One region of the Methylobacterium sp. 17Sr1-1 genome, then DNA from elsewhere that is predicted to be linked to it. Evidence: riboswitches for the same ligand, from Rfam matches in the RefSeq annotation. Region 1 holds a riboswitch; the other holds the start of a gene.

What was found. A riboswitch is a leader RNA that binds a small molecule or an ion and turns the genes downstream of it on or off. The one in region 1 is predicted to bind thiamine pyrophosphate.
Region 2: it holds a riboswitch for thiamine pyrophosphate, as region 1 does, so the genes downstream of both, thiO (glycine oxidase ThiO) here and thiC (phosphomethylpyrimidine synthase ThiC) in region 1, are expected to answer to the same signal.

Annotation. Positions count from the first base shown of each region.
Region 1 covers NZ_CP029552.1:3,046,258-3,053,849, forward strand. The annotation lists gene DK412_RS31395 (ATP-binding protein) at 1-492, opposite strand, end outside; gene thiC (phosphomethylpyrimidine synthase ThiC) at 504-2,402, opposite strand; TPP riboswitch at 2,462-2,573, opposite strand; gene DK412_RS13720 (restriction endonuclease) at 2,713-3,087, shown strand; gene DK412_RS13725 (acyltransferase family protein) at 3,546-4,685, shown strand; gene DK412_RS13730 (type 1 glutamine amidotransferase) at 4,808-5,659, opposite strand; gene DK412_RS13735 (PBP1A family penicillin-binding protein) at 5,907-7,592, shown strand, end outside.
Region 2 covers NZ_CP029552.1:725,247-732,838, reverse strand. The annotation lists gene ybaL (YbaL family putative K(+) efflux transporter) at 1-920, shown strand, start outside; gene DK412_RS03350 (hypothetical protein) at 1,047-1,292, shown strand; gene DK412_RS29940 (hypothetical protein) at 1,366-1,575, shown strand; partial or broken gene thiS (sulfur carrier protein ThiS) at 1,655-1,864, opposite strand; gene thiO (glycine oxidase ThiO) at 1,861-3,066, opposite strand; TPP riboswitch at 3,131-3,261, opposite strand; gene DK412_RS03335 (adenylate/guanylate cyclase domain-containing protein) at 3,323-4,570, opposite strand; gene DK412_RS03330 (DUF2798 domain-containing protein) at 4,843-5,097, shown strand; partial or broken gene rpoD (RNA polymerase sigma factor RpoD) at 5,157-7,153, opposite strand; gene dnaG (DNA primase) at 7,350-7,592, opposite strand, start outside.

The sequences.
Region 1 (7,592 bases):
CACCCGGAAGCGCCCCTCGGCCACGCCCGAGACCGCCGGGCGGCCGTTCAGCGCGCTCGCATCCGCCGCATCGAGGCGTTCCGCCATCGGCTCGGCGCCCAGATCGATCAGGCGCCGCCCGTCGGGATCGCGCAGGGTCGCCGACAGGCCGCTGCGGCGATGGAGCTCCTGCATCTGCTCGCGGAACGCCGTGACGTCGCCGCGCTGGAGCGCGTTCGACAGGCTCAGGGCCTCGAGGGTCGCGATCAGGCTCGCGACCTCGCGGTCGACCGCCGCCGCCTCCATCCGGGCGCGGCCGAGGGCGTCGGCCTCCAGGCGCTCGCGGGCGGCGCCGGCGAACTGCCACAGCACCACGCCGCCGAAGATCAGGATCGGCACCGCCAGGCCGAGGGCGAACACGACGAGGCGGCGCACGATCGAGCCGGGACGCGAACGTCCCGTCGCGAGTGTCGGGGCAGGCCCCGGCGGGGCTGCTTGGGCCTGCATCGGCATGAAATGGGGTCCTACTCGCCGGGCTCGACGTAGAGCCTCCCGCCAGCGCCTAAGAATTCCGCCGATTTTTGGGCCATGCCGGCCGCCCGGGCCGCTTCGTTCAAGGGTGTGGCCTCATTGACCACGGCGCCCGCCGCCTCCATCGCCAGCACCTCGGCGCGCAGGTCCTGGGTGATCTTCATCGAGCAGAACTTCGGGCCGCACATCGAGCAGAAATGCGCGACCTTGTGGGCGTCCTTCGGCAGGGTCTCGTCGTGATAGGCGCGCGCGGTGTCCGGATCGAGGGAGAGGTTGAACTGGTCCTCCCAGCGGAAGTCGAACCGGGCCCGCGACAGGGCGTCGTCGCGCAGTCGCGCCGCCGGATGACCCTTGGCGAGGTCGGCGGCGTGAGCGGCGATCCGGTAGGTGATGACGCCGGTCTTCACGTCGTCGCGGTTCGGCAGGCCGAGATGCTCCTTCGGGGTGACGTAGCAGAGCATCGCGGTGCCGAACCAGCCGATCATCGCCGCGCCGATGCCGGAGGTGATGTGGTCGTAGCCCGGCGCCACGTCGGTGGTGAGCGGGCCCAGCGTATAGAACGGCGCCTCGCCGCACTCGGCCAGCTGCTTCTCCATGTTGACCTTGATCTTGTGCATCGGCACGTGGCCGGGGCCCTCGATCATCACCTGGCAGCCCTTGGCATGGGCGACCTTGGTGAGTTCGCCCAAGGTCTCCAGCTCGGCGAACTGCGCCGCGTCGTTGGCGTCGGCGATCGAGCCCGGGCGCAGGCCGTCGCCGAGGGAGAACGACACGTCGTAGACCCGGCAGATGTCGCAGATCTCCTCGAAGCGCTCGTAGAGGAACGATTCCCGGTGCCCGGCGAGGCACCAGCGCGCCATGATCGAGCCGCCGCGCGAGACGATGCCGGTGACGCGGCGCGCCGTCAGCGGCACGTGCGCGAGGCGCAGGCCGGCATGGATGGTGAAGTAATCCACCCCCTGCTCGGCCTGCTCGATCAGGGTGTCCTTGAACACCTCCCAGTCGAGCTTGAGCGGATCGCCGCCGACCTTCTCCAGCGCCTGGTAGATCGGCACCGTCCCGATCGGGACGGGAGCGTTGCGCAGGATCCAGCCGCGGATGTTGTGGATGTTGCGGCCGGTCGAGAGGTCCATCACCGTGTCGGCGCCCCAGCGGATCGCCCAGACCATCTTCTCGACCTCGTCCGCCACCGAGGAGGTCACGGCCGAGTTGCCGATATTGGCGTTGACCTTGACGAGGAAGTTGCGGCCGATCGCCATCGGCTCGAGCTCGGTGTGGTTGATGTTGGCCGGGATGATCGCCCGCCCGCGCGCCACCTCGTCGCGCACGAAGTCGGGGGTGATGAAGGGCGGGATGCTCGCCCCGAAGCTCTCGCCGTCGGCGAGCCTCCCCTCGGCGCCCGCCAGCATCGCCTCGCGGCACAGGTTCTCCCGGTGGGCTATGTAGATCATCTCCTCGGTGACGATCCCGGCGCGGGCGAACTCATATTGCGTGACGCGCTCGCCCGGGGCGCCCCGGCGGATGGTGCGGGCGGCCGGGCACGGCGCCACCAGCCTGTCCTCGCTCGCGAATCCGTTGTCCTCCGGGCGCACCGCCCGGGGCGCGACCGCCGCGTAGCCGCGGCCTTCGATCCAGGGCTTGCGGATCTCGGGCAGCCCGGCCGCGAGGTCGATGCGCGCACCCGTCTCGGTATAGGGACCGGACGGGTCGTAGACCCGCACCGGGGCCTCGCCCGGATCGGAGAGCGCGATGGCGCGGTAGGGCACGCGGAGATCGGGGCGGTCCCTCGGCGAGGCATAGGCCTTGACCGAGCCGGTGACCGGCCCGGTGGTGACGCGCGTCGGCGATCCCGTCTCAGGGATGGGTCCCTTGGCGAGGATGGGTGCGTTCATGGATCTCTCCCGGGGAGACGATCCGGCCTTGCGGGCGCGAGGACGCACGGGTCACGTCGATCATGGCAGGTTCCCGTCCCTCCGCCGGTACGAACCGGATCAGGTTCAAGGGTCAGGACGCACGCTCGTCCAATCTCAGCCCCAGATGGCGGGGCTCCCCTCGGTAACGGGGGGACTGTCGGGTGGGGGGCGGGGTTTGTCAATCACGGGCCATGAGAGGAGCGCTGCGGCATCCCGGCCACGGCCTTGAAACGCCCGGACGCCACGACCCAGATACCGAAGGCCCTCCACCACCTTTCGGGAGCTTGCCTTGGGACGCCGTGACCGGCGCTGGCGCGACGACGATCCTTCCACCCACGGCCCAGCCATACGCGAACCGGTGATCTGCCCGCTCTGCGAGCGGCCGATCCCGCGCGACGCCCGCCAGAGCAAGCATCACCTGACGCCGAAGCTGAAGGGCGGCACCCATGGCGCGACGGTGCAGCTGCACCAGATCTGCCACTCGGCGATCCATGCCCGCCACAGCGAGGCCGAACTGGCGCGCCGCCTCAGCGACGTCGCGAGCCTGCGCGCCGAACCGGAGATCGCCCGCTTCCTCGACTGGGTCCGCACCAAGCCGGACGACTTCCACACCGCGACGCGCATGACCCGGACGCGGCGGGACGCGAAGCGGAGCTACCGGTAGAGCAAGCAGAACCTGCGGTCGAAATGGCCACGGCATAGGACAACGGCGGACGGTCATGCTGCCGGAGCTATCGTGATCCCCACCCCTTTCCCGGACGACTGAAGCGATAGCGGAAGGAGATCCGGGATCCAGCACAAGAAATCGCGAAGCGACCGCTTGTCTGCGACGGTGCAGCATGCAGAGCCGCTTCGCGGCGAGTCTTACGGCTGGATCCCGGATCTCCTTCCACTTCGTTTCAGTCGTCCGGGAAAGGGGGTTGGGCACGAGGAACGGCGGAGTCAGTCCGGCTCGGACCGCGACACCCCTCCGGCAGCACACACCTTGCTTGTCTCGGCGCTGTCGCATCCCAGTGGGATGGTAAACTCGCGGTTGCGACTCCCTGAACAATTCGACCCGCCGACCGTGCGCCGATCTTTACGTCTCCCTGCGAGCGTCGGGCCGTCCTCGTGGAGACGCCGATGTCCGCCCGCCCCAGCACCGAACCCGCCCTCTCGGTCCGGCCGGACGATCCGGTGCGTCCGCGCGCCGCGCCGGAGGCCGGGCGCCTCGCCTGGGTCGACGCCGCCAAGGGTATCTGCATCATCCTGGTGGTGATGATGCACTCCACCCTCGGGACCGGCGAGGCGATGGGGGCCGAGGGCTTCATGCACCACGTCGTCGAGTTCGCCAAACCGTTCCGGATCCCCGACTTCTTCCTCCTGTCCGGCCTGTTCCTCGGCCGCGTGGTCGACCGCGACTGGCGCCTCTTCGCCGACCGCCGCATCGTCCACTTCACGTATTTCTACCTGCTGTGGATGGTGCTCCAGTCGGCGGTGAAGTACGGCCAGATCACCGACGGCGCAGGCCCGGGCGCCTTCCTCGCCCATCTCGCCCACGGCCTGATCGAGCCGTACTCGACCCTGTGGTTCATCTACCTGCTGGCGGTGTTCTCGGTCGCCGTGAAGCTGCTGCGCCGGGTGCCCGGCCCGGTGCTGCTGATCGGCGCCGCGCTGCTGCAGCTCGCCCCGATCCATACCGGGTCGACCCTGATCGACGAGTTCTGCGAACGCTTCGTCTACTTCGTCGCCGGCTATCTCTTCGCGGCCCGCATCTTCGGGTTGGCCGATTGGGTGCGGGCGCGGTCCGGCCTGGCCCTCGCCGCCCTCGCCGGCTGGGCGTTGGTCGAGGGCGCCCTGGTCTTCACGCCGACCGGCCTCCCCTCGCGCCCGAACCTGGCGAGCCTGCCGGGGGTGAGCCTGATGCTCGGCGCCGCCGGGGCGCTCGCCATCGTAGCGACGGCCGCCCTGCTGACCCGGGCCGGCGGCCCGGTCACGGCGATGCTCCGGGCCTGCGGCGAGCGCTCGATCGTGATCTACCTCGCCTTCTTCCTGCCGATGGCGGCCCTGCGCACGGCGCTCGTGAAGAGCGGGATCATCGAGGATGTCGGCCTCGCCTCGCTCCTCGTCACCGCGACCGCGGTGGCGGTGCCGCTCGGGATCGAGCGGCTGGTGCGCCACACCCCGGCCCGGTTCCTGTTCCGCCGCCCGGCCGCCTTCCACCTCGTCGGCGAGGAGCGGCCCGGCCCGGCCCCGCACCTCGCCGCCGCCCGCACGACCTGACGCCAGAGCCCTGACGCCAGAGCATTGTCCGACGAAGGGGATACCGGTTCGTCGAAGAAAATGTGGCTGAACAGAGGCGTAGAGCGCTTCGCGATGGGGACGCGATCGTGAAGCGCTCCAGATCAGCGCCGCCCCTGCACCGCCGGCCGCACCAGATGATCGAGGAAATTCTGGATCTCGCGCCGGCGGCGCTCCGGCACCAGCACCTCGGCGGCGACGCCGAGGCGCCAGGCGAGGTCGGGGCGTCCCTCCGGGTCCTCGTGCAGGGCGCGCAAGGCATCGGCGTAGGCGTGGAGCGCCGCCTCGTCCCGGCACAGGCCCGCCTCGACCACGCCTTGCGCGGAGAGCCGCAGCATCGCCGCGACCTCGTCGAGGTCGAGCTCGGGATGGTACTGCGTGCCCCAGAACACCCCCTCGCCGAGGCGGATCTCGATCGCCTGGACGTCGAGGCGATCGTTGCCGGCGAGCACGCAGCTGCCCGGCGGCGGGTCAATGACGGCGTCGTCGTGGATCGCCGGCGCGTCCCAGGCCGCCGGCCGGCCGGCGAGCAGCGGGTGCCCCTCGCCGGCTCGCGTCCGGCCGATGAAGCGGGCGAGCCCGTATTCCGGACCGCGCGGGTTGCGGCCGGCGCGGCCCCCGGCGATCGTCGCGGCCACCTGCACGCCCCAGCACGAGCCGAAGACCGGGAGGCCGGCCTCCAGCGCCGCCTTCACCAGGTCGCATTGCCGCGTCACCGCGGGACCACCCTCCTCGACGTGCAGGGTCGAGCCGGTGAGCACCAGGGCGTCGCACTCGGAGAGGGCACGGGGCAGCACCGCATCGGCATCGGCCGGGGCGACGAGATGGCAGCGCGCCTCCGGGGCGAGCGCGCGCAGGATACCCGCATAGGTCTCGGCCGAGGTCTTGTCGCAGACCGTGAGATGCGTCTCGCGGCCGGCCCGGTCGTTCCCGTCGGCCACCAGAAGGTGCAGCATGTCGGCTCCTTGTTAGAGCGACCGCAACGCGACCGGGAACGCGCCGTTCCGGCACGGCTTGCCGCAGCCCCGCGGCCACAGCGCTAAGTCACGACGATCGTTCGACAAAATTTCGGTTAACGGCCCTTAAACCCGCCTCATTTAGCGTCTCTTGAGTACCCCCGCGTGGGCCGGCGACGCCCCGCGCAGGCCGGCGACGCCCTGCGTGGGCTGGGATTGTCCGGGGCGTGAAGGGGAACGCGGCGGGATGGCGAAGGGACGCGAGCGCAAGGGTCGGGTCGAGCCGCGATTCGAAGCGGACGGGCCCGCCGACCCGGCGGCCCTCGACCTGCGCCTCTCGCGCGGCGACCGGGCGGGAGGCGGCGTGGCGAAGGGGACATCCAGGGGATCCGGGAAGGCCGCCCCGAAGCGGGCCAGCCGCGCGGCGCCCGCGCCGCGGCGGCGCCGGCGCTCGTTCCTCGGCACCCTAGTCTACGGCACCATGATCCTCGGCCTGTGGGGCCTGGTGGCGGTCGCCGGCATCGTCGCCTATCACGCCTCGCAGCTGCCGCCGATCGATCAGCTCGCGGTGCCCAAGCGCCCGCCCAACATCGCGATCCTGGCCGCCGACGGCTCGCTTCTCGCCAACCGCGGCGAGACCGGCGGGCGCACGGTGAGCATCCGCGAATTGCCGCCCTACCTGCCGCGCGCCTTCGTGGCGATCGAGGACCGGCGCTTCTACGGCCATCTCGGCATCGACCCGGTCGGCATCGCCCGCGCCATCGGCCAGAACCTGACCCGCCGCGGCGTGGCCCAGGGCGGCTCGACCCTGACCCAGCAGCTCGCCAAGAACCTCTTTCTCACCCAGGAGCGCACCGCCTCGCGCAAGATCCAGGAGGCGATCCTGGCCCTGTGGCTGGAGCACAAGTACTCCAAGGACGAGATCCTCGAACTCTACCTCAACCGGGTCTATTTCGGCGCCGGCGCCTACGGCGTCGAGGCGGCGGCGCAGCGCTACTTCGCCAAGCCCGCGAAGGACGTGACGCTGGCCGAGGCCGCGATGCTCGGCGGCCTCGTCCAGGCGCCGTCGCGGCTCGCGCCCAACCGCAACCTGCCCGCGGCGCAGGCCCGGGCCGCCCAGGTGCTGGCGGCGATGCAGGAGCTGGGCTTCGCCAAGCCCGCCGACGTGCAGACGGCTCTGGCCCAGCCGGCCAAGCCCGCGCGGGCGAAGGGCGGCGGCTCGGCCAACTACGTCGCCGACCTCGTGATGGACGTGCTCGACGACTACGTCGGCAAGATCGAGACCGACGTCGCGGTGCAGACCACCGTCGATCCGACGCTCCAGGGCGTCGCCGAGCGGGCGCTCGTCGACGAGCTGAACCAGAAGGGCGGGCGCTACAACGTCGCCCAGGGCGCCGTGGTGTCGATGCGGCCGGACGGGGCGATCCGGGCGCTGATCGGCGGGCGCGACTACGCCCAGAGCCAGTTCAACCGCGCCACCACCGCCAAGCGCCAGCCCGGCTCGGCCTTCAAGCCCTTCGTCTACCTGGCGGCGATCGAGCGCGGCCTGACCCCCGACACGGTGCGGGACGATTCGCCGGTCACCATCAAGGGCTGGAGCCCGGAGAACTACTCGCGCACCTATGGCGGCCCGGTCACCCTGCGCGACGCGCTCGCCCACTCGCTCAACACCGTGGCGGTGCGGCTCAGCCAGGAGGTCGGCCCGAAGGCGGTGGTGCAGACGGCGCAGCGCCTCGGCATCACCTCAGCCCTCCAGGCCAACGCCTCGCTGGCGCTCGGCACCTCCGAGGTCACGCCGCTCGAGCTGGTGGGCGCCTACGCGGCCTTCGCCAATGGCGGCATGGGGGTGATCCCCTACGTGATCGCCAGCGTGAAGGCCGTCGACGGCCGCACCATCTACAAGCGCAGTCCCAGCGGGCTCGGCCGGGTGATC
Region 2 (7,592 bases), 2.3 Mb from region 1:
CGACGATCCTCCTGCGCGAGCCGCTCGCCGTGCTCGCCACCCTGGCGGTGATCCTGGTCGGCAAGTCGCTCGCGGCGGTCGCGATCGTGCTGGCCTTCCGCCACCCGCTCTCGACGGCGCTCACCATCGCGGCGAGTCTGGCGCAGATCGGCGAGTTCTCGTTCATCCTGGCGAGCCTCGGCATCGGCCTGAAGCTGCTGCCGCCGGAGGGGCGCGACCTGATCCTGGCCGGCTCGCTCCTCTCGATCACCCTCAACCCGCTGATCTTCGCCGGCCTGAGCCGCCTGAGCGGCTTCGTCGAGGCGCGGCCGCGGCTCGCCGCCCGGTTCGAGCGCGGGGCCGACGAGATCGCGGTCTCCGCCCACGCCAAGGGCCGCGAGGGCCACGCGGTGGTGGTCGGCTACGGCCGGGTCGGTGGCGCCATCGGCAAGGCGCTGGCGGCCTGGGAGCTGCCCTTCGTGGTGGTGGAGCGCGACCGGCGCCGGGTCGAGGAGCTGCGAACGGCGGGCATCGCGGCGGTGTTCGGCGATGCCGGCGCGCCGGGCATCCTCGAGGCGGCGGATATCGGGCGGGCGCGCCTGCTCGTGGTGGCGAGCCCGGACGCGCACCAGGCCCGCCGCCTGATCGAGATCGCCCGCGAGGCCAATCCGGGGATCGACACCGTGGTGCGCACCCACAGCGACACCGAGCGGCGCAACCTCGAGGAGGACAAGGTCGGGCTGGTGCTGATGGCCGAGCGCGAGGTCGGCTTCGGCATGGCGCTCTATTCCCTGCGCAGCTTGGGGCTGAGCGAGGGCGAGGCGCGCCTGTTCATCGATACCAGCCGCGCCGAGAGCCGGGCCGAGCCGGCGGCGGAGGCCGAGCCCGAGCTCGGGGCCCCGGAATTGCGGCCGCACCGCGAGGCGCCGGCGGAGTCGTGACCCGGCTTCGTTACCGAATCGCAATCCTCGGTTAAGCGCCGCTCCATCCCGGATCCGCCATCCTCCCCTCGGCTCGCCGCGAATTCGAGCCTTGCCAAGGCTTGGCGGCCCGAGAGGAGTCCGACGATGTCGCAGCCGCAGATGGAGCGCCCGGCCGAGCTGATGGTCTGGCACGGCGCCCGCGCCGCGCCGGGGCCGCGGGAGACGCGCCGCTATCCCACCCTGCGCGCAGCCCTGGCGGCGGCCGTCGCGGCGAAGGATCCCGAGGCGCTGCCGTGGATCGTGACCGAGGACGGCGCCGTGCTCAGCCCTCGCTGGATCGACGAACACGCTCCCCGGACCATGGCGCGCCCGATCCGGCTCTCGTCCTGACGGCTTGCGTCGTTCGGCCGGCTCACGCTCCGCTCGCGCGCGTGCTATCGTCATCCGACGAGCACGAATCGCCATGACGAGCCTGCGCAAGACCGCCCCTGCCCGCCCGGCCACGATCGCGGCGTCCACCCACGGCTACGCCGCCGCCGCCGTGAGGCTGCGCCGGGCCGCCAACGACAACCGGCCCCGATCCGGACGCCGCGTGCTGACGCTGGTCGCCGGCGCCTGGGTCGCCATGCTGGTCGCGGCGGCTTTGGCGTTGTGGCGGACCGGGGGGTTCTGACCCGCCGGTCTCGATGATAGGGTCCGTTGCGAGGAACAGGACCGGGTTTCCAAACCCTCCGCGTCGTCCCGCTCGTCCTACCCCCCTGCATGGCCCGCACGATCTCGACGCGGTCGCCCTCGGCGAGCGCCGTCGCCGCCCAGTCGCGCTGGCGCACCACCGCGCCGTTGAGCGCGATGGCGAAGCCCTGCGGGCCGGGCAGGTCCAGGTCGGCGGTCTCCTGGCGCCACAGGGCGTCGAGGGTGGCGGCCTCGCTGTCGCGGGATTCGCCGTTGACGAAGAGCTTCATGCGGTCTCGCTTCGAAGGGAGGGAGGCGGGGCGAACCGGGACAGGCCGAAGGGGGCGGCCACCGGCAGCGTCTCGCCGCGCAGGATCAGGGTGGCGACGGCCTCGGCGGTGACCGGGGCCAGGAGGTAGCCGTTGCGGTGGTGGCCGGCGGCCAGCACCAGGCCGGGCCGGGCCTCGCCGAGAATCGGGGCGTCGTCGTCGGAGGTCGGGCGGAAGCCGCTCCAGATGCCCGCCACCCGCATCTCCTCGACTCCCGGCAGCGCCCGGCGGGCGCCCTCCAGCAGGGCGTAGAGACCGCCGCCGGTGAGGTGCGGGTCGAAGCCGGTCTCCTCCACGGTGGCGCCGACGATGAGCGAGCCATCCCCCTTCGGCGCCATGTGGACCTGCTCGGTCCAGACCACGTGGGAGAGGAGCCCGCTGCGCGGCGTCATCTGCAGCGCCATCGACTGGCCCTTGAGCGGGCGCACCGGGAGGGCGAGGTCGGGCACCAGGCTCCCCTCCCCGGCCCAGGCACCGGAGGCGAGCACGACGGTGCCGGCCCTCAACGAACCGGCGGAGGTCTCGACCCCGGTGACCCGGCCGCCCTCGCGGGCGAATGCGGTGACCGTGGTCTCCTCGACGAGGCGCCCGCCCACGGCTCGGAAGGCTCGGCGCAGGGCGGCCATCACGCGGGCGGGATCGACCTGGTGGTCGTCGGGGCACAAGATGCCGGCAGTGACGGTGGGGCGCAGTCCCGGTTCGCGGGCGCGAATGGCGGAGCCGGACAGCCACTCGACGGACAGACCGTCGCGGCGCTGCAACTCGTGACGGAAGCGCAGCCGTTCGACCTCGTCGCGACCGAGCGCGATCACGAGGGTGCCCTCGCGGCGGTAATCGATGGAGAGGCCCGATTCGGCCTCCAGCTCGTCGCGGAACGGGTGCCAGAGGCGCTGGCTTTCGAGGCAGAGCGGCGACAGGACCTCGCCCCCGGGCTCGTGCTCGGCGGCCGCGGCCAGCATGCCGGTGGCGGCGAGGCTGGCGCCGTCCCCGGCCCGGCCGCGCTCGATCACCGCGACGGAGAGACCCGCGCGCGCCAGGCGCCACGCGACCGACAGGCCGATCAGCCCGGCGCCGATCACCGCGACCTCGGCTCGTTCAGGCAACCGGTCGCTCTCCGGGCTCGGGGCCGGTCCGCCCCGCCGTCCGATCGTCTGCGCGTGCACCCTCGTCTCCACGGTGGCCCGAAGGGAGTGGACTGCGCCCGATTGCCGGTGATGCGCGCGGGTCCCGCGGAACCCTGTCCAATCCCTACGCCGGTATGAGCCGGATCAGGTTCGAAGGATTTCCGCGCTGACCGGGCCTGAAAGGGCGGTCCAGCGGTGTCTCAGCCCCTTGTCGGGGATCTCCCTGGAACATCCGCTATCTGGCGAGGGACGGGCCCGCCGTCAACCGGTCTTCCGCCAGGCCTCCAACCGCGCCTCAGCCGCCCTTGCCCGGACGGTAGATCGCCATCTCCTCGGCGAAGCCGTCGAGGGGGTGGGTGCCGAGCAATTCGGGATCGCCCCACAGGAAGTCGACGAAGGGCTTCGACATCAAGAGCGGCTCGGACAGGACCTTGTTGAGCTTGGCCAGCCGACTGGCCAGGTTCACGTCGCGGCCGATCACCGTGAAATCGAGGCGTGCCCCGGAGCCGACATTGCCGTAGGCCGCCTCGCCGTGATGGAGCGCGATGCCGACCTCGATGCGGGTGGGGAAGCGCCCGGCGCGGTTGGCCTCCTCGACGCGGCGGAGCGCGGCCTGCGCCGCCGAGAGGGCGCCTTGCGCCGCGCCGCCGAGATCGTCGCCGCTCTCGCGGAAGATCGCCAGCAGGCCGTCGCCCATGTACTTCAGCACCTCGCCGCCCTCGCTCTCGATCGGCGGCACCAGGCAGTCGAAATAGGTGTTCAGCAGTTCGACCGAAGCCTCGGGCGGCAGCGCGTCGGTGAGGCGGGTGTAGCCGCGCATGTCGGCGAACAGGATCGCCGAGCGGATCCGCTCGACCTGGCCGCGGCGGATGAAGCCGGCGAGGATCGCCTGATGCGGCCCGTCGCCGACATAGACCCGCAAGACGTGGTCGAGCCGGGCGTTGAGGCCGCGCATCTCCATCACCGCCGACAGGGTCGGTACGATGAAGCGCAGGATCGCCAGGTCGTCGTCGCCGAAGCCCCGCGGGTCGCGGGTCGCGAAGGTGACGCCGTTCTTGGTGCCGTTGGTGAAGAACAGCGGCACGGTGATGTAATGGGTGAAGCCCGCCGCCTTCAGCTCCGGGACGATGCTGAACCGGTCGTCCGGCGTCTCGCGCAGGTCGAGGATCAGCCACTCGCCGGTGGCGTAGACATGGGCGAAGGGGCTGCGGGCGAGCGCCTGCTCGGTGGCCTCGCCGTGCGGAAAGAGGCGGAAGCTGACGCCGTCCTCCCGGGTCCAGAACCGGCCGACGCCGGAATAGTCCGAGTGCAGCGCGTCGATCGCGGTGGTGGCGCGGTCGACCGGCACGCCGAGGTCGTTCAGCCGCTCGGCCATGCCGGCGAGGAGGTCGCCGGATTCCGGCAGTCGCGCCCCCTCGCTGAGCAACCAGTCGCGGAGCGCCACGCAATCGCGAAACAGGCCGATCGGGATGTCGCTCGCCTCCGATCCGTCCGCCGCGGCCGTGGGCGTCGGAACGGAGGTGGGGCGAGGCTGGTCGTACATCGCCCTGACATGGGCTTTGCGCCGCGGGACGGCAAGGCTTGACTCTGGAAAGGCTTGGCTACGAAGACGTGGCGATGAAGGCTTGGCTGCGGAGAACCGGTCAGCCAGGTTGGCATCGGTCCTCGGTCCTGCTAAAGCCGAGTTCGTCGCCGGGCCATGCTCCGGCCGGCCGTAAGCGTCTCACGTCAAGCAACGCGCTCCCTCAGGTGATCTGCACCGGGCGGGTGCGTGCCGCATCGTCCGGGCCGAGAGCCCGTTTCGAAAGACGTGCCATGTCGTCTCCTTCCTCTCCGCGACGCCTGCCGGCCTCCTCCGCGCCACTGGTGACCGCGTTCCTGCTCTCCATCCTGATGACCTGCGTCGTCTCCGGCATCTCGACCCTGCTCGCGCATGGGGTCACGCCGGACCTCCTGTGGCACTGGCCGCGCGCCTGGGGCTTCTCCTGGCTCGTCGCCTTCCCGACGCTGCTGCTCGTGCTGCCGCTGGTTCGGCGCGCGGTGGCGCGGATCGTGGCGCCGCCGCGGTAACGAAAAAGGGCCCGGGAGGCGGATCGCCTGCCGGGCCCTTTCTGGCCGGACTCACAGCCTCAGTTGTCGAGGAAGCTCCGCAGCTTCCTGGACCGGCTCGGATGCTTGAGCTTGCGCAGGGCCTTGGCCTCGATCTGGCGGATGCGCTCGCGGGTCACCGAGAATTGCTGGCCGACCTCCTCGAGGGTGTGGTCGGTGTTCATGCCGATGCCGAAGCGCATGCGCAGCACGCGTTCCTCGCGGGGGTGAGCGAGGCCAGCACCCGGGTGGTGGTCTCGCGCAGGTTCGACTGGATCGCCGCGTCGATCGGCAGGACGACGTTCTTGTCCTCGATGAAGTCGCCGAGGTGGGAATCCTCCTCGTCGCCGATCGGGGTCTCGAGCGAGATCGGCTCCTTGGCGATCTTGAGGACCTTGCGCACCTTCTCGAGCGGCATCGCCAGCTTCTCGGCCAGCTCCTCCGGGGTCGGCTCGCGGCCGATCTCGTGCAGCATCTGGCGCGAGGTCCGGACGATCTTGTTGATCGTCTCGATCATGTGCACCGGGATGCGGATCGTGCGGGCCTGGTCGGCGATCGAGCGGGTGATCGCCTGCCGGATCCACCACGTGGCGTAGGTCGAGAACTTGTAGCCGCGGCGGTACTCGAACTTGTCGACCGCCTTCATCAGGCCGATGTTGCCCTCCTGGATCAGGTCCAGGAACTGCAGGCCGCGGTTGGTGTACTTCTTGGCGATCGAGATCACCAGCCGGAGGTTGGCCTCGATCATCTCCTTCTTGGCCTGGCGGGCTTCGCGCTCGCCCTTCTGGACCATGTGGACGATCTTCCGGTATTCCTGGATCTCCAGGCCGGTCTCGGAGGCGAGCGAGATGATCTGCTCGCGCAGGGTCAGGATGTTCACCGCGCCGCGCTCGGTGAAGTTCTTCCAGCCCTTGCCGCCGAGCTTGGCCACCCGCTCGACCCAGTGCGGGTCGAGCTCGTAGCCCTGGTAGTGGCGCAGGAACTCGTCGCGGGCGACGCCGTGATTCTCGGCGAGCCGCATCAGGCGGCCCTCGTGCGAGATCAGCCGCTTGTTGATGTCGTAGAGCTGCTCGACCAGCGCCTCGATGCGGTTGGCGTTCAGCGACAGCGACTTCACGTCGGCGACGACGGTGTTCTTCAGCTCGGAGTAGCGCTGGCCCTGGGACTCGGAGGCCGCGGCGCCCTTGAGCCGGGTCTCGGCCTGCTCGGCCTGGACCTTGCGCAGCTTGCGGTAGTTCTCCGCGATCGCGTCGAAGGTCTCGAGCACGCGCGGCTTCAGCTCGGCTTCCATCGCCGAGAGCGACACGTTGTTCTCGAGGTCGTCCTCGTCGCCCTCGCCTTCCGGCGGGGTCTCGCCCTCGGCCTCCTCGTCGCCCTCCCCCTCGACCTCGCCCTCGGCGGGGCCGGCGCGGCCGTCGGGGCCGGCATAGGTGGCCTCCAAGTCGATGATGTCGCGCAGGAGCACCCGGCCGTCGACGAGCTCGTCGCGCCAGATGATGATGGCCTGGAAGGTCAGCGGGCTCTCGCACAGGCCGGCGATCATCGCCTCGCGCCCGGCCTCGATCCGCTTGGCGATCGCGATCTCGCCCTCGCGGGAGAGAAGCTCGACCGAGCCCATCTCGCGCAGGTACATCCGGACCGGATCGTCGGTGCGGTCCGTCGGCTCCTTCGTGGTCTCGGCCCGGAGCGCGACGGGACGCGCGGCGGCGACCTCGGCCACCTCGCCGCCCTCGCTCGCCTCTTCCTCCTCGGCGGCTTCCTGGGGCGCGTTCTCGCCCTGCTGCTCGTCGGCCTCCTCGGCCTCGACCACGTTGACGCCGAGCTCGGACAGCTGCCCCAGCACGTCCTCGATCTGCTCGGAGGTGAATTCCTCCTGCGGCAGCACCTCGTTCAACTCGTCGTAGGTGACGTAGCCGCGCTTCTTGGCGAGCTTGATCATCCGCTTGACGGAGGCATCCGTCAGGTCGAGGAGCGGGCCGTCGGTCTGCTGCTCGGGGGCCGCCTCGGTCTCGTCTCGTTCCGTTGCCTTCGTCGCCATGCTCAGCCTATGCTTCCCGGTGTCGGCAGTGCCCGGGCGGGGGAGGCTCCCGCCGTGCCGGCACCGTGATGTCTCGTCGGACGGCGCACGAGCCGCCCCAGGAACTCACGCAAATGTGCAAGCCATTCGATCGACTTGCCGTTAACTAGTCCGGACGAAAGCCGCAAGCCGCACCTCGCCCAAGTTGGGTTCGGCGTCAGGGCGATTCCGTCTCTTCGGTCGCCTCGGCCTCGGCTTCGGCGCCCGCCACTACGGAGAGGCGGGTCTTCACGTCGCGCAGCCAGGCGAAGTTGGCCTCCGTCTCCTCGTCCGCCAGGGCGCGTTCGGCGGCCCGGAGTTCGCTATGTAGCGTTCCGGCCTTGCGGTGCAAGATCACGGCCTGTCGGAGCGCGTCCTCCAGCCGCACGGGATCGGCGTGCGGATCGAGCACCCAGCGGTC